4 regions of the Pseudoduganella sp. LjRoot289 genome follow, and region 1 is predicted to be linked to each of the others. Evidence: predicted binding sites of a transcription regulator. Region 1 holds the regulator's gene; each other region holds the start of a gene.
What was found. Region 1 encodes sigma-54, which starts transcription at its own class of promoters, with help from an activator protein. Its sites were predicted from a motif close to TGGCANGNAANCTGCTTT; they were not measured.

Region 1 (5,287 bases):
GTCCAGCGCGAAACGCTGGTTGATCAATTCGATCCGGCCGGCCTGCTGGCGCCGCACCAGATCGGGCAGCAGGGCCGACAGCCCCTCCAGATCCTCCTCGGGGGGCAGCGCGCGGGCGCCGTCCTCATGGCGCAGCAGTTCAGCCATGGCCAGCCGCACCGAATGCAAGGTCCGGTTGCGGCTGCCGAGTTCGTCCCGCAGGCGGGCATTGGCCTGGGTCAGCTCGCCCGAGCGCAGTTCCAGCACGTGCGCGCGCAGCGCGACGTCGTGCTCGTAGCGCACGAAATTGCGGTCGATCTGTTCGACCAGTTGTTCCAGGCCGCCCAGCAGGGCCGCCACCGGCGGCGGCATGCCGGGCAGCGCGCCCGCCGCCGGCAGCGCGTCCAGCAAGGCGCGCCAAGCCTCGGGGCTGTCGATCCCGCAAAAACGGCGCAACTGGCGCGCCAGGGTGCGGTGCATGTCAGCCTTCCATCGTGCGGCCCGGCCGCACTGCGCGTTTGTCTATCCTGCTCACCAAACCATCCCCTTCGGCCGCGGCTGTCGATGGCGCGGCGCGCCATCGGCCGGCCCATGCAGACGATAGCAAAGGCGCGGCCGCGCCAACATAGGGAAAGGTTGATTCGGGGGTAGGGATAAGCGCGGGCCGGCGCCGGGCGGCGGCTAGGCCAGGTGGCGCAGCGGGTGCGCGTGCGCCGGCCACGGCGGCGCGAAGAAGCCGGCCACCAGCGCCGGCGTCACCTCCTCCAGCGTCGCCGGCGACCACTGCGGCGCGTTGTCCTTGTCGACCACCAGCGCGCGCACGCCTTCGAGCACTTCGCCGTGCTCGAAATTGCGACGCACCACGTTGCGCTCCATGCGCAGGCAGTCCGCCACGCCGAGCGAGGCGCCGCGGTTCAACAGTTCCAAGGTCACGCACATCATCAGCGGCGACCGGGTCCGCATCGCTGCCAGCGCCTTCTGCGCGAACGCGCCCTCGTCCCCGGCCAGCGAGGCCATGATGGCCGCCACGCTGTCGGCTGCGAAGTGGCGCTCGATGGCGGCACGCTCGCCTTCCAGCACGCCGGCGCCGGCGTCAAAGCCCGCAGCGTAGGCCTGCACGGCCTCGCGCAATTCCGCGCCCGGCACGACTTCCAGCAAGTCGCCCAGCGCCTGCCATTCGGCTTCCGGCACGTAATGATCGGCCAGTCCCACGTACAGCGCGTCCGGCGCGCCCACGGTCAGCCCGGTCAGGCCCAGGTAGCGGCCCAGGCGGCCCGGCGCGTGCGACAGGAAATGGCTGCCGCCGACGTCGGGGAACAGGCCGATGTTCACCTCGGGCATCGCCATCTTCGTCCGCCCGCTGACGACGCGCACGCCGCAGTCCGGTCCGCCCTGCGCGATGCCCATGCCGCCGCCCATCACCACGCCGTCCATTAACGCGATATACGGTTTAGGGTAATAGTGGATCAGGTGGTTGAGCGCGTATTCCTCGGTGAAGAAATCCTCCAGCAGCGCGCTGCCGCCCTGCGGCGTGGCGCGGCCCACGTCGTGGAAGAAGCGGATGTCGCCGCCCGCGCACAAGGCCTTCTCGCTGCTGCTGCGTATCACCACGGCGGCCACGGCGCTGTCGTCGCGCCAGGCCAGCAAGGCGGAGGTCAGGGCGCGCACCATGTCCAGCGACAGGGAGTTCAGGGCCTTCGGGCGGTCGAGCGTGATGAAGCCGGTGCCGTTGGAAACTTGCGTGAGGACGTGTCCGCTCATGGGTTTAAATCAGCTAAATCAACAATACCGTATTCTAGATCGATGGCCGCAAAAAAGGGCGCCAGATGCGCCCTTTGTTGGAGTGCCGGGGACCCTACAGGGTGGCGGCGGGTTCGTAAGTGTCGGGGAGGTGTTTGATGGCGTCGTGGCCGTGCTCCTGCACTTTCGATTTGTATTTCATGACTTGGCGGTCCAGTTTGTCGATCAGCGTATCGATGGCAGCATACAGGTCTTGCGACAGGCTTTCCACGTACACGGTCTTGCCGGACATGCGCAGATTGATTTCGGCCTTTTGCCTTTTGTCTTTCTCGGTGAGGTTATCTACGGTCAGGATGACAGCAATATCAATAACTTGATCGAAATGGCGTTTGATCCTCTCCAGCTTGCTCTGCACGTATTCACGGATGGCTGGCGTCACTTCGAGATGATGTCCACTGATGGTGAGATTCATACACACTCCTAAAGAAGAGGGCTCATACGCTGTCGTCTTGTTGGCGCGTAGGGGAACCCAAGTAAAACTACAAAGCTTTACGCAGACTAACCGGTGGGATTTTCAGAGCTTCGCGATACTTGGCAACAGTCCGTCGCGCAATTACCATGCCTTGTTCCCCCAGCATGTCCGCAATCTTACTGTCGGATAATGGATTTTTCGGGTCTTCAGCTCCTGTCAATTGCACTATCAGCGCCCGTATCGCCGTCGAGGATGCTTCTCCTCCTGCTTCGGTGGCGACGTGGCTGCCAAAGAAATATTTCAACTCAAACATGCCATGCGGAGTCAGCATGTATTTCTGAGTTGTTACCCGAGAAATAGTGCTCTCGTGTAGTCCCAGTGTATCAGCAATTTCACGCAACACAAGGGGTCTCATGGCAACCGCGCCATGGCTGAAAAAGTTCTTTTGTCTTTCTACTATCGCCTGCGCGACGCGCAGGATGGTGTCGAAACGCTGGCGCATATTCTTGATCAGCCACTTCGCTTCCTGCAGCTGCGCGCCCATGGCGGACTCGCCCTTGCCCTGCTTGAGCATGTTGGCATACAGCGCGTTTACGCGCAGGCGCGGCATCACGTCGTTGTTCAAGGAGACCTGCCAGCCATTGCGCGCCTTCTTCACGATCACGTCCGGCACCACGTAGTCGGACACGTCGGAGGCGAACTCCGCGCCCGGGTGCGGATTGCACAGCCGTATCACCGTTTGCGCTTCGCGCAAGTCCTCGTCGTCGCAGTCGAGGGCTTTTTTGAGCTTGTTGAATTCGCGCTGCGCGAACCAGGCCAGGTGCTTTTCGACGATGGTGACGGCCATGCGGCGCGTCACCAGGGGCACGCCCGGCATGCGCCGGATCTGCAGCGACAGGCACTCGGACGCGCTGCGCGCGCCGACGCCGATCGGGTCGAACGATTGCAGCAGGGTCAGCGCCGTCTGCAGCTCGTCGAGCTCGACATCGGCCTCTTCCGGCAGGCGGGCGTGGATGTCCTCCAGGCTCTCTTCCAGGTAGCCGTTCTCGTCCAGCGCGTCGATGATCAGCTCCATCAGCACGCGGTCGCGCGGCTGCTGCACCGTCACGCGCATCTGTTCCATCAGGTGCTCGCGCAAGGTGCAGTGGCTGGCCTCGAGCTGCGGGCGCGAGTCCTCGTCGTCGGGCGCCTTGCTGCGGCCGGCGTCGCTCCAGTCGCTGTCGGCCTCGGCGTTGCTGGCGCTGTCGCCGTCGCCGCTCTCGAACGCTTCGGCTTCCTGCGCGGGCGCGCTGTCCTGCGCCGGCGCGCCGACGTCGGCCGGCGACGCTTCGGCGCCGCTGGACTGGGTCTGGTTGATGGCGCCGTCGCCAAGCAGGCGCAGCGAGCGGTCGAGCGGATCGTCCAGCCGTTCCAGCAGGGGATTGTCGCCCAGCAGCTGCTCCAGTTCCTGGTGCAGCTCCAGCGTGGACAACTGCAGCAAGCGGATCGATTGCTGCAGCTGCGGCGTGAGCGCCAGATGCTGCGAGGTGCGGAGTTGCAGAGACTGTTTCATGGGTGCTTACATGCGGAAGTGTTCGCCGAGGTAGACGCGCCGCACCGATTCGTCGGCGATGATGTCGTCCGGCCGGCCGGACGCGAGCACGCTACCCTGGTTGATGATATAGGCGCGGTCGCAGATGCCCAGCGTTTCGCGCACGTTGTGGTCGGTGATCAGCACGCCGATGCCGCGCTCCTTGAGGAAGCGCACGATGCGCTGGATCTCGATCACGGCGATCGGGTCGACGCCGGCGAAGGGTTCGTCGAGCAGCACGAAGCGCGGATTGGTGGCCAGCGCGCGCGCGATCTCGACGCGGCGGCGCTCGCCGCCGGACAGCGACAGCGCCGCGTTCTCGCGCAGCTTCTCGATCTGCAGGTCGGCCAGCAGGCGGTCCAGGCGCTCGTCGATCTGCGCCTTGCTCAGCCGCTTGCCGTCCACCTTCTGGATCTCCAGCACGGCGCGGATGTTCTCCTCCACCGTCAGCTTGCGGAACACGGACGCTTCCTGCGGCAGGTAGGACAGGCCCAGCGTGGCGCGCTGGTGGATCGGCATGCTCGACACGTCCACGCCGGCGATGTCGATGCTGCCCGCGTCGGACGGCACCAGGCCGACGATCATGTAGAAGGAGGTGGTCTTGCCGGCGCCGTTGGGGCCGAGCAGGCCGACCACCTCGCCGCACTCGACCTGCAGCGAGACGTCGTGCACCACCTGGCGCTTGCCGTAGGTCTTCTGCAGGCCGCGCACGACCAGGGTGCTGTTGCAGCTTGGAGTGTGTTCCGCCATCGTCATTTCCCCGCCGCAGGCTGCACCGGCGCCGGTGCGGGCGCAGTTGCCGGCGCGGACGGCTTGGCAGGCTTGTTCGACGGCTGGATCACCATGGTGCCGCGGCCGGCGCCCGGCTTGCTGCCGCCGTCGGCGCTGTTGCGCACGCTGAAGAATTCGCGCCGGCTGTCGTAGGAAATGAACTCGCCCTCGACCTCGTCGCTCGGCTTGTTGCCTTCCAGGCGGCGCACCTTGGCGCGCGAGAACAGCTTGACCAGTTCGGCCTTGCCGTCGTACTCGATGCGTTCGGCTTCGCCTTCGACCCACTGCTCGCCCTCGCCGTCGCGCTTCTGGCGGAAGGTGGCGGGCTTGCCGCCCACGCTGGTCAAGGTCACGTACTGGTAGCCTTCCGGATCCTTGGTCACCACCGCCTTGGCCGACTTCATCAGCAAGGTGCCGCGCGTGAGCACGACGTTGCCGGTCAGCGTGCTGATCTGCTTGACGTCGTCGACGTCGGCGTTGTCGTAGCTGATCTGGGTCGGCTTGGTGGAGTCGGCCTTCTCGGCCTGGACCAGCCCGGCCGTGCACAGCAGCAAGGCCGACAAGAGCATTTTTTTCATGTTTTTTCCATTCAGTGTATTCGATTATTTAGGCGCCGGCGGCGGCGTGACGATGGTGCCGCGTCCGCGCAGCTGCACCTGGCGCGTGGCGTTGTTCGCCTTCATGCCGGTGCCGGTCGCGGTGGTGCCGCCCTGCATGATCTGCACCGGCGCATCGGTCTCCATGCGGTCCTCGTC
Region 2 (5,287 bases), 110 kb from region 1:
GGCGGCGCGGCGCTCCTCCAGCGTGCGCCGCGGCTGGCTGTTGTGGTACACCGGCAGCACGATCAGGAAGCCGGCCTGCTCCAGGCCTTGGCCCTCGCCCTCCTGCACCAGGCGGATCTTGCCGCTCATGGCGGGCAGGCCGGAATCGCGCGCCAGCTCCAGCGCCGCCCGCCGCACCGGCTCGGACAGCGGATCGAAGCCGAAGGCTTTCAGGTTGCTGCCGCTGAAGGGCTCGATATAGACCACGGGGGCGTATTGCGGCCGCTGGCCTTCGGGGTGGACGTTGTAGCCGGGGAAACCTTCCGCGCGCACGGCAGCGGTATGGACTTCGCGCTGCTTGCCGCCGATCAGGCGCATGTAGCCAACGCCCTGGATGCCAGGAAAATGTTCGTTCAGGGCCTGCCCTGCCAAGTAGTTGCGGAATTCATCGCGGTCGACGAAATCGGAACTGAGGTAGAGGCCCTGCACGCCGTACAGCACCTGTTCGTAGGTCTGCATGCGCTGCGCGATGTTGTTGACCAGTTCGCGCACGCGGAAATCGAAGTCGGCCCGGGTATCCTGCGCCGCGTCGTTGCTGGCGTTGCTCCACAGCCACCAGGTCGAGCCCAGGCATACGCTCAGCACCAAGCCCGACAAGAAGCCGGGGCTCAGCAAGTCCTGCAGCATCCGGCGTGGTCTGGGCCGGGGAACGTTGGGGTCCATGGATGGGGGCTGCGCCTTAGTCAGTACCATTGATAGTACGTTAACGGGGCCGCCACGCGCAACGCCTGTTGTAGGCAAACAGCAGTGACTAGCGCCGATTAAATGTCGGAAAACTTTACACCTCCTGTCCCGCCCGATCAGGAAGAAATATTGGAACTAAAATTGCTTTGAGATAAATTATTATGCATTAAAGCAACTAAACTCACCGGATTCCCATGACCAAATCATTCCTGCAAGCCGCCATCCTCCTCGCCGCAGCCGCCGTCGCGCCCGCCCAAGCGACCACCCTGTCGAGCCAAAACTGGAGAGCCACTGCGACCACGGCATCGGCGTCCCGCGGCATCCAGGTCGGCCAGACCATCAACGGCACCGTCGCCTACGACATGGACGGGCTCAGCAAGGCCAGCGGCGGCGGCGGCAATGGCAACGGCTATCAGTACTGGGACAGCACCACCATGTACGCCACGGTCGATTTCGGTACCAGCCACTATCAGTTCAACGTGCAGGCCATGATCATCGACAGTTTTGCGATGTGGGGTGTCAAGGACAACTACATTTTCCGGTGTACAACGCCCCGTTCGGCCGCTTCGAACTGAGCTTCACCGAGCCCACCGGCACTGCGTTTACCAGCCTGGCACTGCCAGCCTCGGTCAATCCGTCCGCTTTCAGCCAGGGCTCCCTGAACCTGGGTAACACCCAAGTGTCCAACCGGGCCACCTTGCTTGCAGCCAGCGCCGTGCCGGAACCGGGTACGCTGGCCATATTCGGTCTGGGCCTGGCAGGTCTGGCGGCTATGCGCCGCCGCAAGCAGCAGTAATCACACCACTGCGCTGCCGGCATACTGCCGGTAGCCGCGCGCGCAGCTCGCAAGCCGGGCAGGTGCCGCAACCATAACCCCAGTCGTGCAGCGCGCCGCCCACTCCGGCTTGCGCGCGCAGCTGCGCCACCGGCGCGTTGTCGTCCTGCCGCGGAAGCGCGCCTCGCCGGCGCGCAGCGCGACTGCCTCCTGGGCCTGCTCGACGTCGATACCCGACAGGAGCGAAGCCTGCTACATCATCGCCGGGTTGGCCAGGCTGGGGTTGTGCGGCTCGCAATGGCAGATGGCGAATGCGCCGAGGATGTGGCCGCTGGCGCCGCGGATCGGGTCCGACCAGAACGCCGCGACCTCGGCCTGCTGCACCAAGTCGCGGCACGGAAAGCACAGCGGGCAGTGTCGGAAAACTTTACAACCACAGTCGAGTTTTACCCTCCCTTGCGCCAACTTCTTGATTATAAAAAACTTATATTTCTGGAACGAAACTTGCTTATATCTAACATATATTGAATCCAAACAATGAAATTACAGTGTACATCGTCAAACTTACCGCCGCCCTCGCCCTCGTCTCCATCGCTTCCGCCGCACCAGCCAACGCCACCGTGATCACCGCCGACGGCCTGGCCGGCACCAATATGGCAGGCAACTCGAGCGTGTATTACGGCGGCAGCGGCACCACCTACACCAATTTCGGCAATGCGGCGCCGGCGGCCGTGGACGGCTTCAAACTCCAATCGACGTCCAACCTTCTCTTTATCACCTCGACGTACGGCAACAACACCGACACGACCACCCGTGCGTATAACGGCACCGACTTCATGATGACCAGCAACAAGATGACCATCAGCAGCCAGACTGCGTCACCATTCTCCGTGCAAAGCCTGGACCTTAAAGACTGGGATGGCTACGTCCAGAACGCCGTGTTGACGGGATATTTCAGCAACGGCGGCAGCATCTCGACGACCTTGGCCCTCAACAGCACCGCCAACATGAACATCGCCATCGGGAACGATTTCACCAAGTATGCGCTGAGCGGGTTCGCCGGGCTTAGCAGCTTCACCATCCAGGGCAATACCAACAATTGGCTCGCCATCGACAACATCGCCGTCAACAGCAGCGCCGTGCCGGAACCGGGCACGCTGGCCATCTTCGGCCTGGGCCTGGCGGGCTTGGCGGCTGTGCGCCGCCGCAAGCAGAAGTAATTCAGACTGTCGCGCTGCCGGCGTACTGCCGGTAGCCGCGCGCGCGCAGCTCGCAAGCCGGGCAGGTGCCGCAGCCGTAGCCCCAGTCGTGCAGCGCGCCGCGCTCGCCCAGGTAGCAGGTGTGCGTGGCTTCGCGGATCAGGTCGACCAGGCCCTGTCCGCCCAGCGCGTGGGCCAGGGTCCAGGTCTGCGCCTTGTCCAGCCACATCAGCGGCGTCTCCAGCTTCACGCGGGTGTCCATGCCCAGGTTCAGCGCCACCTGCAGCGCCTTCATGGTGTCGTCGCGGCAGTCCGGGTAGCCCGAGAAATCGGTCTCGCACATGCCGCCCACCAGCACATTCAGGCCACGGCGGTAGGCCAGGGTGGCCGCCACCGTCATGAACATCAGGTTACGCCCCGGTACGAAAGTGTTCGGCAGGCCGTTCGCCTGCATGACGATTTCGATGTCCTCGGTCATGGCCGTGTGCGACAGCGCGGAAATCACCGACAAGTCCACCATATGATCCTCGCCCAGGCGCGCCGCCCACTCCGGCTTGTGCGCGCGCAGCTGCGCCAGCACCTGCGGCCGCACCGTCAGTTCGATGGCGTGGCGCTGGCCGTAATCGAAACCGATCGTCTCGACCCGGCTGTAGCGCTCCAGCGCCCACGCCAGGCAAGTGGTGGAATCCTGGCCGCCGCTGAACAGGACCAGCGCGGCGTCGGTGGCGATCGTAGCTATCATTTTTCTTTGCCTTCAATAAATCTTAGTGGTACGCCATCTTTTGACGCTATCCGGTAACATGCCCGATACTGGCTAGCTTCATCACATCAAAAAAACGGCAGGACCTCGAATTTTGGCACAACTCATGACAAATGTAATGGGCATGCGTGCCGCGGCCGCGGCCCTGCTCGCCTTGGCAGCCCTGCCTTGCGCCGTATTGGCCCAGGGTTTGCAGTACAACGTGCGCGTGAACGCGCCCGGGCCGCTGGAACAACTCCTCACCGACAACCTCGACCTGCTGCGTTTTCGCGGCAATCCGCGCATCGACCGCGAGCAGTTGCAGCGCATGGCGCGCACCGCGCCCGAGCAGGTGAAAACCCTGCTGGCCACCGCCGGCTACTACTCGCCCCTGGTCAGCACCCGCATCGATCCCACCGCCACGCCCACCGTGGTGGTCGACGTGCAGCCCGGCGAGCCGGTACGCGTGGGCAGCGTCGACATCGTGCTGCAAGGCTTTCGCACCGGCGGCGAAGCGCCGTTCGACACCGCCGCGCTGAAAGCCGGCTGGACCCTGCAAAAGGGCGACGTCTTCCGCCAGGACGCGTGGGAGCAGGCCAAGCGCGGCCTGCTGCGCCAGGTTGTACAGACCCGCTATCCGCGCGCCCAGCTCAGCGAAAGCCTGGCCACGGTCGATCCCGAGCAGCACAGCGCCGCGCTGCGCGTAGTGCTCGACAGTGGGCCCGAACTGCGCTTCGGCGAGCTGCGCATTGAAGGCTTGAAGCGCTATCCGGCCTCCATCGTCGCCAACCTGAACCAGATCAAGCCCGGCGAGTACTACAGCGAGGCAGCCTTGCAGGCCTACCAGTCGCGCCTGCAGGACACCGGCTACTTCGCCAGCGTCGAAGTGAGCGCCGACCTCGGCGCCGTCCTCGGCGAGCAGCTCGAAGCCGCCGCCGGGAAACAGGCCGATGCCGATGCGCCGGCTTCGGCAGCCGCCACCGCATCCGCAACGCCCATGCCGCCGCTGCCCCTCTTGGTGCGGGTGGTCGAGAACAAGCGCCGCAACGTCAGCGCCGGTCTCGGTTTCAGTACCAACACCGGCAACCGCGCACAGCTCAACTACGACGACCTGGCCATTTTCGGCCTCAAGATGAAAAGCGCGCTGACGCTGGAGACCAAGAAGCAGACCGCGCGCGGCGACTTCTACTTCCCCGTCACGCCCGAGGGCTACAGCGACAGCTTCGGCGGCGCCTTCGAACGCAGCGACATCGAAGGCGAGGAAACCACCGTCTTCACGGTCTCCGCCAAGCGCGCCTGGGGCACGCCGCTGCTCGAGCGCAGCCTGGGCGTGGAACTGCTGACCGAGCAAAAGACCGTGGCGGGCCAGCCGCCCACCCGCAGCACCAGCTTGCCGCTGACGTATTCGGTCACGCGCAGGAAAGTCGACAACCTTCTGTTCCCGAGCAAGGGTCACGTGGTGAACTGGCAGGTCGGCGGCGCGCTGCTGCCGCTGCTGACGGACGAACCCTTCATCCGCGCCAGCACCAAGGCCATGTGGTATCTGCCCTTCGGCAGCAAGAGCACGGTGATACTGCGCGGCGAACTGGGCGCACTGGCGTCCAAAAACAAGGCTGGCGTGCCGGCCACCTACCAGTTCCGCGCGGGCGGCGACCAGTCCGTGCGCGGCTACGCCTACCAGGAGCTGGGTGTGCGCAAGGGCGAGGCCACGGTCGGCGGCCGCTACCTCGCCACCGCCAGCGCCGAGTACCAGTACTGGTTCAAGCCGGCGTGGGGTGCGGCCGTGTTCTACGACGCCGGCAACGCGTCCGACTCCTTCTCCGGCCTGCATCCGAAGTCCGGCTATGGCGT
Region 3 (5,287 bases), 5.0 Mb from region 1:
ACGTACTGGCGCGCCAGGCGCCCGGCCAGCGGGCCGAAGCGGCGCCGCAGCAGTTGCGGCAAATCCGAATGGTAGAACGCCACCAGCGGCGCCTGCAGCTGGCGGCTGGCGCGCAGCGCGGCCCAGGCGCACGGCCCGGCGTCGCCGACCTCGATCAGGTCCGGCTGCAGGCGCTGCAGCACGCGCGCGGCGGCGGCCGAGCTGGGCACGCGGTAGCCGTACAGGCCGGGCAAGGCCAGGCTGGGTATGGCCGCCGTGTGCGGCGGCCCGGCGCTGGCCAGCTGGCCGGCATGGCGCGGCAGGTTGGGACTGGCAATGGTATGGCGCACGGCGCTGTGGCTGGCCAGCCAGCGCGCCTTGGCGTCCAGGTAGGTGCTGACGCCGCCTCCCGCACCCGCATAAAACATCGTCACGTCGACCACATGCATAGCACCTCCGCGTCCCCTGCTGGCAGTTGGACACGGCTGCGGCGCGTTGGTTCGCGCCAGCCCACTTCCTACACGACGCGGCGCGGCATTCCTACGCGCCGGCGCGCAAGCGGGGCCCATCATGCCCCCTTGGACAACTCGCTGGGGAGGCATCATGAAGCAGATCAACAAGCCGGCGCGGCCGGTGACATACGCATGGACGGCGGCCGCCGCGCTGGCCGCCGCCTGGGCCGTCGTGCAGTTCAAGACGCGCCAGGTCGAGCGCGACAACCCGCCGCGCGGCCGCTTCATCACGGTCGACGGCGTGCGGCTGCACTATCTGGACCAGGGTGAAGGCGAGGTCGTGGTGCTCTTGCACGGCAACGGCGTGACGGTGGAGGATTTCCGCAACAGCGGCCTGTTCGACCAGCTGGCCGCCAGCCACCGCGTGATCGCCTTCGACCGCCCCGGCTTCGGCTACAGCGAACGCCCGCGCAGCACCATCTGGACGCCGTCCGCGCAAGCCAGCCTGCTGGGCAAGGCGCTCGACCAGCTCGGTGTGCAGCGCGCGGTGGTGCTGGCGCACTCGTGGGCGACGCTGGTGGCGCTGGCCATGGCGCGCGAGCGGCCGGCGCAGGTGGCCGGGCTGGTGCTGGCGTCCGGCTACTACTACCCCAGCGTGCGGCTGGACGTGCTGACCGCCCTGCCCGCCGTGCCCCTGATCGGCGACCTGATGCGTTACACCGTCTCGCCGCTGCTCGGCCGCCTGCTCTGGCCGTTGCTGGTCAAGCGCGCCTTCCACCCGTCGCCGGTGCCGGACAGTTTCCGCCGCCTGCCGCCGTGGATGATGCTGCGCCCCGGCCAGCTGCGCGCCGAGGCGGCCGAAACGGCGATGATGATACCCAGCGCGGCCGCGCTGCGGAAACACTATCCCGAACTGGCCATGCCGGTCGAAATCGTCACCGGCGCTGGCGACGCCATCGCCAGCGCGCAGCACAACTCGCTGCGCCTGGGGACCGACATAGCCCAGGCCGGGCTGGCCATGCTGCCCGGCGCCGGCCACATGATCCAGCACCTGTCGCAGCAGGTATTGCTGCAGGCCGTATCGCACGTCTCGCAGGCATTGCAGGCCGGGCGCTTCAGCCCGCTCGCGAGCGCGGGCTAAGGAAAACATCGGAAAACAACTCCTGCCGGGCCTGGGCGCCCCACGGTAAGATAGGCGCATTCAAGCGGACGATAACAGGAGACGAGGATGGGAGTATTGGAAGGTGTGCGCGTGCTGGAAATTGCCGGCCTGGGTCCGGCGCCGTTCTGCGGCATGCTGCTGGCCGACATGGGCGCCGAGATAACGCTGGTCGAGCGCGCCGGCGGTAAGAGCGGCGATCCGCTCGACCTGGGCAAGAACGCCATCGTCAACCGCGGCAAGCGCTCCCTTGCGCTGGACTTGAAAGACCCGCGGGCGGTCGAGGCGGTGCTGGCCCTGGTCGAACAGGCCGACGTGCTGATCGAAGGCATGCGGCCCGGCGTCATGGAGCGCTTGGGCCTCGGCCCGGACGCGTGCTTGGCGCGCAACCCGCGCCTGGTGTACGGCCGCATGACCGGCTGGGGCCAGCAAGGCCCCTTGGCGCAAGCGGCCGGGCACGACATAAACTACATCGCCCTGTCCGGCGCGCTGTGGTATTCCGGCATGCCGGGCACGGCGCCGATGGCGCCGCCCACGCTGGTGGGCGACCTGGGCGGCGGCGCGCTGTACCTGGCCATGGGCATACTGGCCGGCGTACTGCATGCGCGCGCACATGGCAAGGGCCAGGTGATCGACGCGGCCATCGTCGACGGCAGCGCCAACATGATGAACCTGATGCTGTCGATACACGCCGCCGGCCAGCAGCCTATGGAGCGCGGGCGCGGTTTGCTGGACGGCCCGCACTGGTACGGCAGTTACCTGTGCGCCGACGGCCACTACATCAGCATCGGCGCGCTGGAGCCGCAGTTCAGCGCGCTGCTGTTTGCCAAGCTGGGCCTGGGCGACGACGCCGATTTCAAACAGCCCTATGACTCGCGCACCTGGGCAACATTGCGCAGCCGGCTGGAAGCGCTCTTCGCCGCCCGGCCGCGATCGCACTGGGTGGACCTGCTGGAAGGCAGCGACGCCTGCTTCGCGCCGGTGCTGACGCCGGCCGAGGCGATGGAGCACCCGCACATGGCCGCGCGCGGCGTCTACTTCACGCGCGACGGCGTGCTGCAGGCGCGCCCCGCGCCGCGCTTCTCCACTTGCCCGGCCGAGCCCGGCCCGGTGCCGGCGCGCGGCGAACACAGCGAGGAAATCCTGCGCGAAGCAGGACTGGGCGACGCGGCCATTGCAAGCCTGCTAGCCTGAACTGCATTGCGTGTTAGCAACGCTTCGTATGCCCGCTCGACCTGCGCGAAAAGACCGTCCAGGTACGCTACGACCGCCAGCGGCGCGAACGCCTACGTGGTCTACTTCGCCGGCCAGCTCATGGGCCAGGCCTGGCTGGATCGCGCAGCAAGCCGCCGGATTGGGCCCACTTCCTGGAAGTCAGTGCACCCGGCATCACGAAGAGGCTGAGCGGAATGCCACGAGTTCCTCAAAGCGGGCCAAAAACCGGCCGCTCGCGTCAGCGCGCTCGTCGCCTGAAGGCAGCAAAACCCGCGAGCCCTATACCAATCAGCGCCAGTGATGCCGGCTCGGGTACGCCATGCTGATCAAGTGTCAGTGTCCCGTTGAGCGTGGTGTTCGAGTCATTATTTCTGCCGCCCAAAGTGAACCGCAACACATCGCCGGCATTGATGTTGGCAAAGGTATACGTGCCGTGATAGTCGAATCCGCCAGAAGGCGGGTTGCAGCAATCCACCGGCCCTACGCCAACCAGCGGCGTGCCGTCTGCACGGAGGAAGGCGGTCACACGGAAAAATGCGTGGAAGCCCGAGTAATCCCAGTCGAAACTGTAGTCACCGGCCTCGGTGGCCAGGGCGGTCGCGGTCCAGGTTTGTGTTGTATGAACAGCCGGCCCGGATAAGGCATATGTCAGCGCGGTTGTATCTCCTGTCTGCGTCGACGAGCTTACACCTGGACCGGTGATCGACCACGTCAACAAAGGAATGGCGCTCGCATTGGAGACGAAACTGAGCGCTGCGGTGGCAACGACTGCCACTGCAGCGCTGCGAATGCCAGATATTTGGCTGGCCTTAAACGGGATCTTCATTAGCATGGGAGTACTCCATTGTGGATTTGCGGGGCTGGTAAATCACCCGCGCACCTAAGCAGCGGGTTCCCACCTAGTGCAACATTCGAGCCAGCGGCGCTGAGTTGCCTATTTATCAATGAGTTGGCCGAGTTCCTGTCTCGCGTTCTCTGCCTGCTGTAAGCGCCAGCGACACACCGGCAGCAGTTGGCATCCGCCGTCAGCGTGACGAGGGCTAGCAGGTCGCGGGGTCAGGTCCTGGGCCAGGGGTCCGACATTCGGACAAATTACCGCGTTTCCTCACATTTCCGAACTGCACGGCTAACGGTCTTGTCGGAGACTTGACCCCATGCGCTTTCGTGCGCGGCGCTTCGCGCTTCGTGTACGAATGTCGGACCGGCCGAGGCGATGGCGCATCCACACATGGCCGGGCGACGCGGCCATCGCAAGCCTGCTACCCTGAGCTTCATCGCGTGCTATCCCCGCATAACCCAAGGAGCAACCTCATGGCTGGCAATATCGAATCAGCGCTGGAACAAGGCGTGATGCATCTGACCTTCTCGTCCGAGGACGGCCTGAACACCATGGACGACGCGTGGGTGTCCCGGCTCGACGCGCTGCTGCGCGATGCGCAGGAAACGGCGGCAGTGCGCGTCGTGCTGCTGTCGGGGCAAGGCAGCGCGTTCTGCGCCGGCGCCGATATGCGCGGGATGGCGACCAGCGTGCTGCACCAGGGCTTTGCCGGCTCGCCGCTGGAACGGCTGACCGAGCGCCTGGCGGCGTTTCCCAAGCCGCTGCTGGCGGCGGTGCACGGCATGGCCATCGGCGGCGGCGCCACCATGCTGCTGCACTGCGACCTGGTGGTGGCCGCCAGCGATACCCAGTTCCGCCTCCCCTTCACGGCGCTGGGAGCAACGGCGGAATTCGCCTCAAGCTGGCTGCTGCCGCGCGCTGCCGGCACTCGGTTGGCGTCCGAACTGATGCTGCTGGCCCGCTTCTTCGACGCAGAGAAAGCCATGCGCGCCGGCCTGGTCAACGAACTGGCTGCACCCGGCGAAGAACTGGCGCTGGCACGCTCGTGGGCCCGGGAGCTCGCTGCGCTGGCGCCGGCGTCCGTACGCCTGACCAAGCGCCTGCTGCGCGAGGGCCAGCACGCCAGCCTGGCCGACACCATCAGCCATGAAGGCAAGGCTTTCGTTGCCACGCTGTCCGGCCCCGAGGTGCGCGAGGCCGTCAGTGCATTCAAAGGGAAGCGCCGCCCCGACTTCTCCGCTTTCGACTAGGCTGCTAGGGTTTGCGGGCCGGCTTGCCGTTTTCGTTCACCGGCAAATTTTCGTCGATGTCGCTGGACGCCGAGCGCACCCGCTTGTAGGTGAGCGCTGCGCCATTCTCGGGCAGCGCCGGGCCGGCGTAGACCAGCGCAAGCTCGCCGATGGCGCTCGTGGTGTCCGCGCCGAAGCCGGACAGTGCGGTAAAGCGCAGATGGCGCGCCGTTTCCTTGCGGCCCAGCTGGATGGTTTGCTGGTCGAATGTCGACACCAGCGCGCCGCGTTTCAGTTCGCGCCACGTGGCGCCGTCATCGCTGGCCTGCAGCAGGTATTCGCGCACGTCACCCTCGTGGTCGCGGTGGTTCTGGCGCGGCATTAGCACCAGGCCGGTGAAGGAAACCGGCTGCGG
Region 4 (5,287 bases), 4.6 Mb from region 1:
GGCAGCGCCGACGTGGCGGTCAACGGCCACGCCGACCTGCTGGCGCGGGCGATCGAGAACATCGTGCGCAACGCCATCAAGCACAGCCGCGCCGGCGGCATCGTGCGGGTGGAACTGGACACCGACGAGGCCAGCGACCGCCTGCACATCCGCGTGCTCGACCGCGGTCCCGGCGTGGCGCAGGCCGACCTCGAGGCCATCTTCGACCCCTTCTTCCGCAGCAGCGACACGCCCAAGGATGTGGAAGGCCACGGACTGGGCCTGGCGATCGCGCAGCAGGTGGTGCAGGCGCACGGCGGCAGCGTGGCCGCCCGCAACCGCGAGGACGGCGGCCTGTGCGTGGAAATCGTGCTGCCGATCACGCAGCACGCCTGAGCAGCCGGCTTACAGCTCCAGCTTGGTGATCTTGGTGCCTTCCAGCGTCAGGTTCGCCATCAGGCCGGCGTTGGTCAGCACGAAGGCCTGGACCGGATTGTTGGCGGTGGTGGTGTCGATTTCGCCGTTCACGCCAACCTTGACCACGGCCACGGAAGCATCGACGCCCGCCGTCCAGCCCTTGCTCTGGCCGAACTTCTCGAACGCGTCCTTCGTCATGAACAGCATCACCACGGCTTTCGACTGCGCCCCCGCCTGCAGGCCCACCGAGGCCGACGTCATCCGGTAATAGCCGCCGTGCGCACCCTTGACGCGCAAAGTGCCTTTGCCATACTCGCCGCCCACGACAAAGCCCGCGGCGAGCACGCGCGGGAACACCAGGATCGCATGGGATTTCGCCACCAGCTCGCGCGAGCCCTTCACTTCCGCATACAGGCGGTTCAGGGTCGTATCGAAGCCCGCGTCGATCTCGGCGCGGCTGTCGTCCGCGCCGGGCTTGCCGGACGAGGTGGTTGTGGTGCAGCCCGCCAGCACGGCGCTGAAAAGCGCCAGCGCGGCGGCGGTTTTGAACAGGAAAATACGCTTACGCATGGCAATCTCCAGTCGTCGGTGTCGAGGGAATCTCTACGATTCTGACATCTTCGGCGCGGGACTGCCTCCCTCTTCCGTTCAGTGCTTGAGAAGCATCAAGCCTTCGGCAGGGTCACACCGTGCTGGCCCTGGTACTTGCCGTTGCGGTCCTTGTACGACACCTCGCACACTTCGTCGCTCTCGAAGAACAGCACTTGCGCGCAGCCTTCGCCGGCGTAGATCTTGGCCGGCAGCGGCGTGGTGTTGGAGAACTCCAGCGTGACGTAACCTTCCCATTCCGGCTCGAACGGCGTCACGTTGACGATGATGCCGCAGCGCGCGTAGGTGGATTTGCCCAGGCACACCGTCAGCACGTTGCGCGGAATGCGGAAGTACTCGATGGTGCGCGCCAGAGCGAAGGAATTCGGCGGGATGATGCAGACGTCGCTCTTGACATCGACGAAGGAGTTCGAATCGAAGTTCTTCGGATCAACGATGGTGCTGTTGATGTTGGTGAAGATCTTGAACTCGTCAGCGCAACGGATATCGTAGCCGTACGACGACGTGCCATAGGAAATCACCTTGCGGCCGCTGTCCTCGCGCACCTGGTCCGGGTGGAAAGGCTCGATCATCTTGTGCTGCTCCGCCATGCGGCGTATCCATTTGTCGCTCTTAATCGTCATCGCAAAACCACTTTTAAAGATTGCAGGGAGGCGCGCCGGGCCGGCGGCGCCATTTTCACCCGCGATTTTACGCGAAAGCCCCGCCTGCCAGAACATTTTTGCAAACTCCCGGCAGCAGCCCCGTTATCATTTCGTGCACGGTTTTCGCCGTCATCTCGGGCGACTCCATCGGGAACAGATGCCCGCCCGGGATGATGCGGAAATTGCGGCCCACCAAACGGCGCGTCGCTTCCAGCCCTGCCTGGCGGCATTCGACCGACTTGTCGCCGCCGATAAAACCGGCCGGGACCGCCAAGCCATCTTTCACCAGGCCGCCAATGTGGTGCGGCAGGCCGCGGTAGACCTCGGTCTCGTTCTCGCGCGTAAACCGCAGCTGCACGCCCTGCGGATGCGGTTTCAGGCCGGCGGCGATGTAGTCCTCCAGCACACCCGGCGCCCAGGCCGCGAAGATGTCCTTGCTGGCGAAATGCTGGTAGGCCGCCCTCTCGTCCGGCCACACGTTACGGCGTTTGGCCGAAAAACGCGCCGGCGACAACTTGTCGGCCACCGGCCAGCGCCGCATCACGCGCAGCAGCATGGCGCGCCAGCCCGCCACCACCGGCGCATCGAGCATCACCACGCAGCGCACCAGGTCCGGCCGCATGGCTGCCACCATCACGCTCAGCATGCCGCCCAGGGAATGGCCGACCAGGATGACCGGCTCGCGGTAGCGCGATGTCAACTCGTCAATCAGCTCCTGCACCTGGTGCGGCCAGCCGGTCTGCACCGGGTAGGCGGGGTTATGCGCGTGCATGTCGAGCGCCTGGACGTCATAGTGCGCCCCCAACAACTCGAACAGACGGCGGTAGGTGCCTGCCGGATAGCTGTTGGCGTGCGAGAAGTGCAGCTTGGGTTTGTTCATTTTTGTAGTGCCTCCTTAGGTCCATTGTAAGGAGAGCTGCAGAGAAAAAATAGAACGCTTGCTCTAATTTTCTTCGACTGTCGGAATACTTTACATGTCGGCAAGTTAAATTGAATTTTGTCCACGCAAGTCATTGATAATAGTCACTATTTAGTTTCTGGAACACATCTTGCCTTGGACACTGTAGCACTTCCATAATAACCATCATAGGTGGGAAAAATGACAATCTTTAGAAAGAGTTTATTTAGAAAGAGTTTATTGGCGCTGTCGACGTGGGCTACGGCTGGACTGGCTGCGGCGACGACTTTCTCCATTACAGCAGCGAACTTTGCGGCGGATGACGGTTACGGGACGGACTTGAGCGAATCGAACAACCCTACGCTGCTGGACGTGCGTTTCTCCAACGTCTCGTTCGCCCCGCAAAACTTCAGCTTGGCCAACGCAGGCGATTTCCAGACATTCGCCATCGGCACCGTGCAACTGGCCGAGCCGAACGGTTCGCAAGGCATCGTCGCAAACGAACAGGACAACCTGGGCGTCAAAGTCACCTTTACCTTTGTCCAGCCTGGCAGTGGAACGCCTTTCGTCTTCACGACCGCCACCGCGACTGCGGGCGGCATATCGGACAGCGGCGTGGACTATGTGCTCGACTGGGCCCCGGTCATGGTGAACTTCGGCACCAGCGGACAGTATTCGATCTCGCTGTCGGACCTTTCGTTCACCGGCGCCGCCACAATAACGCAGAACGCCACCATCACCTTGCTGGCCGCCGACGCTGTGCCGCCTCGGGCGCCGGGCACGCTGCCTGAACCGGGCGGCATCGCCCTGTTCGGCCTGGGGCTGGTGGCGCTGGGAAGTCTGCGCCGCCGCCGCGCAAGCTGATCCGCGCCTGAACACGAAGCCGCCATGCCCGCCAAGACATGGCGGTTCTTTTCGCCACATCGCAGGACCAGCGGCCCGCCCGACGGTGCATGCAGAGCATTCCCCGCGAATCGATGCCGGCCACGCCAACACCCCCGGTTCAGGCACCGGACGGGCATCGAAGGCGAAGTGAAAGTCTATCGCCAGTAGCGGCGATGCGCGTCGCGGTAACTCTCTATGCTGAGCTGACCATTGAATTCCAGCGTCAACGCGCCCGACTCGTCACTCCTGGCCCTGCGCACACCCAGCCTGCCATAGCGTTCGTAGACTTGCGCTTGCGGGTGGTGGTAGCGGTTGCGGTAGCCGACCTGGAACACGGCCAGCGTAGGCCGGACGGCCGCCAGGAAGGGCGGCGTCGACGATGTGCCGCTGCCGTGGTGAGGCGCCAGCAGCACGTCGGCAGCGATCCGGTCTTGCGCGCGGGCCTGCAGTTCGGCTTCCTGCGCGGCTTCGATATCGCCCGCCAGCAGCATGGACTGGCCGCCTGCGCTGATTTTGAGGACGCAACTGCGGGCGTTGGGTTTCAGCGTCTTGTCGCCATAGCTGGCCGCCGTTGGATGGAGCATATCGAACCGCACGCCATCCCAGGTCCAGCCCTGCCCCGCCTCGCAACGCGTGTGCAGGCCTGCGGCGCGGATAATGGGATGACCGGGCGGCAGCGAGCTTGCACTCCATAGGACGCGGATATTCTGAACGACGGCCAGGGCGCCGCCGGAATGGTCCGCGTCCGCATGGCTGACGATCATGGCATCCAGCGCCGAAATGCCGCGCGCTCGCAGGTATGGCGCGATGACGCGGTTGCCGCCGTTGGATTCGGGCGTGTAGGCCGGTCCCGTGTCATACAGCAGCCGGTGGCCGCTGGTCTCGACCAGCAGCGCCATGCCCTGGCCGACGTCGAAGGCGATGACGCGGAACGTCCCCTCGGGCGGATGGCTCGGGCTGGCCGCCAGCAACGGCACCCAAGCCACGAGGCCCAGCCAGCGCACCGGCCAGCCGCGCGGCGCCAGCAGCCAGAGCGTGCCGAACAGCGCCCAGCAAAATAGCCATGGCGACGGCGTGGGCGCGGTCCAGACGGCGACGCGGCTGGCGCTCATCCACTCGAGCACCTGCACCAGCAGCCAAACGGTGCCGTGCGCCAACTGCAGCACAGGTGCGGCCAGCAACTCCGGCAGCACCGCGCCCGCCAGCGCCAACGGCGTCACCAGCAGGCTGACCACCGGGATGGCGACCGCGTTCGCCAAAGGACTGACCAGGGATACCTGGGCAAACAGCAGCATCGTCAGCGGAACCAGGCCGACCGTCACCGCGTACTGCACTCGCGCCGCCGCCTTCAGGTCGGCCGTGAAACGCTGGCGCCGGTTCAACTGCGGGCGGCGCCCATGGCTCAGCGGCCTGTTGCCACTGCTGGCCGCGCCGGCGATCGCGGCGCCCGCCGCCACGGCGACGGCGTCGGCGCCGCGATGATGGTCGGCAGTCCGGCCGACGGTGGCGTACAGGATGGTGGCGACGGCGCCGAAGGATAGCCAGAAGCCCGGCCACATCACGGCCCAGGGATCGAACAGCACCACCACGCCAGCGGCAAGGCACAGCACATGGGTCACGCTGGCGAGCCGGTCCAGCCAGAGCGCGGCGGCGATCACGGCCAGCATGTACAAGGTGCGCTGCGCGGGTACGCCGAAACCGGCCAGCAGCACGTAGACCAGTGCCGCGAGCATGCCGGCGACGGCGGCTACCTTCTGCGCCGGCAGCAGCAAAGGCAATTGCGCGCGGGTGAAGAAGGAGCGCCGCCACAACGCCGACGCCGCCAGCGCGAACAAGCCGGCGATCATCGTGATAT

Region 2: the regulator sigma-54 is predicted to act here: its motif matches at 1,992-2,009, upstream of ACSQ8Y_RS27460 (PEP-CTERM sorting domain-containing protein).
Region 3: the regulator sigma-54 is predicted to act here: its motif matches at 3,707-3,724, upstream of ACSQ8Y_RS05620 (PEP-CTERM sorting domain-containing protein).
Region 4: the regulator sigma-54 is predicted to act here: its motif matches at 2,688-2,705, upstream of ACSQ8Y_RS07170 (PEP-CTERM sorting domain-containing protein).

What each region holds. Positions count from the first base shown of each region.
Region 1 is NZ_CAXUPN020000001.1:6,263,492-6,268,778, reverse strand. Features, by position in the region: gene ACSQ8Y_RS27005 (PAS domain S-box protein) at 1-459, opposite strand, end outside; gene ACSQ8Y_RS27000 (enoyl-CoA hydratase/isomerase family protein) at 661-1,740, opposite strand; gene hpf (ribosome hibernation-promoting factor, HPF/YfiA family) at 1,835-2,191, opposite strand; gene ACSQ8Y_RS26990 (RNA polymerase factor sigma-54) at 2,259-3,743, opposite strand; gene lptB (LPS export ABC transporter ATP-binding protein) at 3,750-4,511, opposite strand; gene lptA (lipopolysaccharide transport periplasmic protein LptA) at 4,514-5,110, opposite strand; gene lptC (LPS export ABC transporter periplasmic protein LptC) at 5,135-5,287, opposite strand, start outside.
Region 2 is NZ_CAXUPN020000001.1:6,372,741-6,378,027, reverse strand. Features, by position in the region: gene ACSQ8Y_RS27480 (CHASE domain-containing protein) at 1-666, opposite strand, end outside; gene ACSQ8Y_RS27475 (hypothetical protein) at 918-1,298, shown strand; gene ACSQ8Y_RS27470 (PEP-CTERM sorting domain-containing protein) at 1,265-1,519, shown strand; gene ACSQ8Y_RS27465 (hypothetical protein) at 1,751-1,885, opposite strand; gene ACSQ8Y_RS27460 (PEP-CTERM sorting domain-containing protein) at 2,047-2,718, shown strand; gene queC (7-cyano-7-deazaguanine synthase QueC) at 2,720-3,439, opposite strand; gene ACSQ8Y_RS27450 (autotransporter assembly complex protein TamA) at 3,564-5,287, shown strand, end outside.
Region 3 is NZ_CAXUPN020000001.1:1,293,212-1,298,498, reverse strand. Features, by position in the region: gene ACSQ8Y_RS05635 (glycosyltransferase) at 1-428, opposite strand, end outside; gene ACSQ8Y_RS05630 (alpha/beta fold hydrolase) at 583-1,572, shown strand; gene ACSQ8Y_RS05625 (CaiB/BaiF CoA transferase family protein) at 1,660-2,784, shown strand; gene ACSQ8Y_RS05620 (PEP-CTERM sorting domain-containing protein) at 3,044-3,637, opposite strand; gene ACSQ8Y_RS05615 (enoyl-CoA hydratase/isomerase family protein) at 4,117-4,893, shown strand; gene ACSQ8Y_RS05610 (discoidin domain-containing protein) at 4,898-5,287, opposite strand, start outside.
Region 4 is NZ_CAXUPN020000001.1:1,641,821-1,647,107, reverse strand. Features, by position in the region: gene ACSQ8Y_RS07190 (HAMP domain-containing sensor histidine kinase) at 1-375, shown strand, start outside; gene ACSQ8Y_RS07185 (BPSL1445 family SYLF domain-containing lipoprotein) at 385-966, opposite strand; gene dcd (dCTP deaminase) at 1,062-1,628, opposite strand; gene ACSQ8Y_RS07175 (alpha/beta fold hydrolase) at 1,696-2,529, opposite strand; gene ACSQ8Y_RS07170 (PEP-CTERM sorting domain-containing protein) at 2,887-3,411, shown strand; gene ACSQ8Y_RS07165 (DNA internalization-related competence protein ComEC/Rec2) at 3,588-5,287, opposite strand, start outside.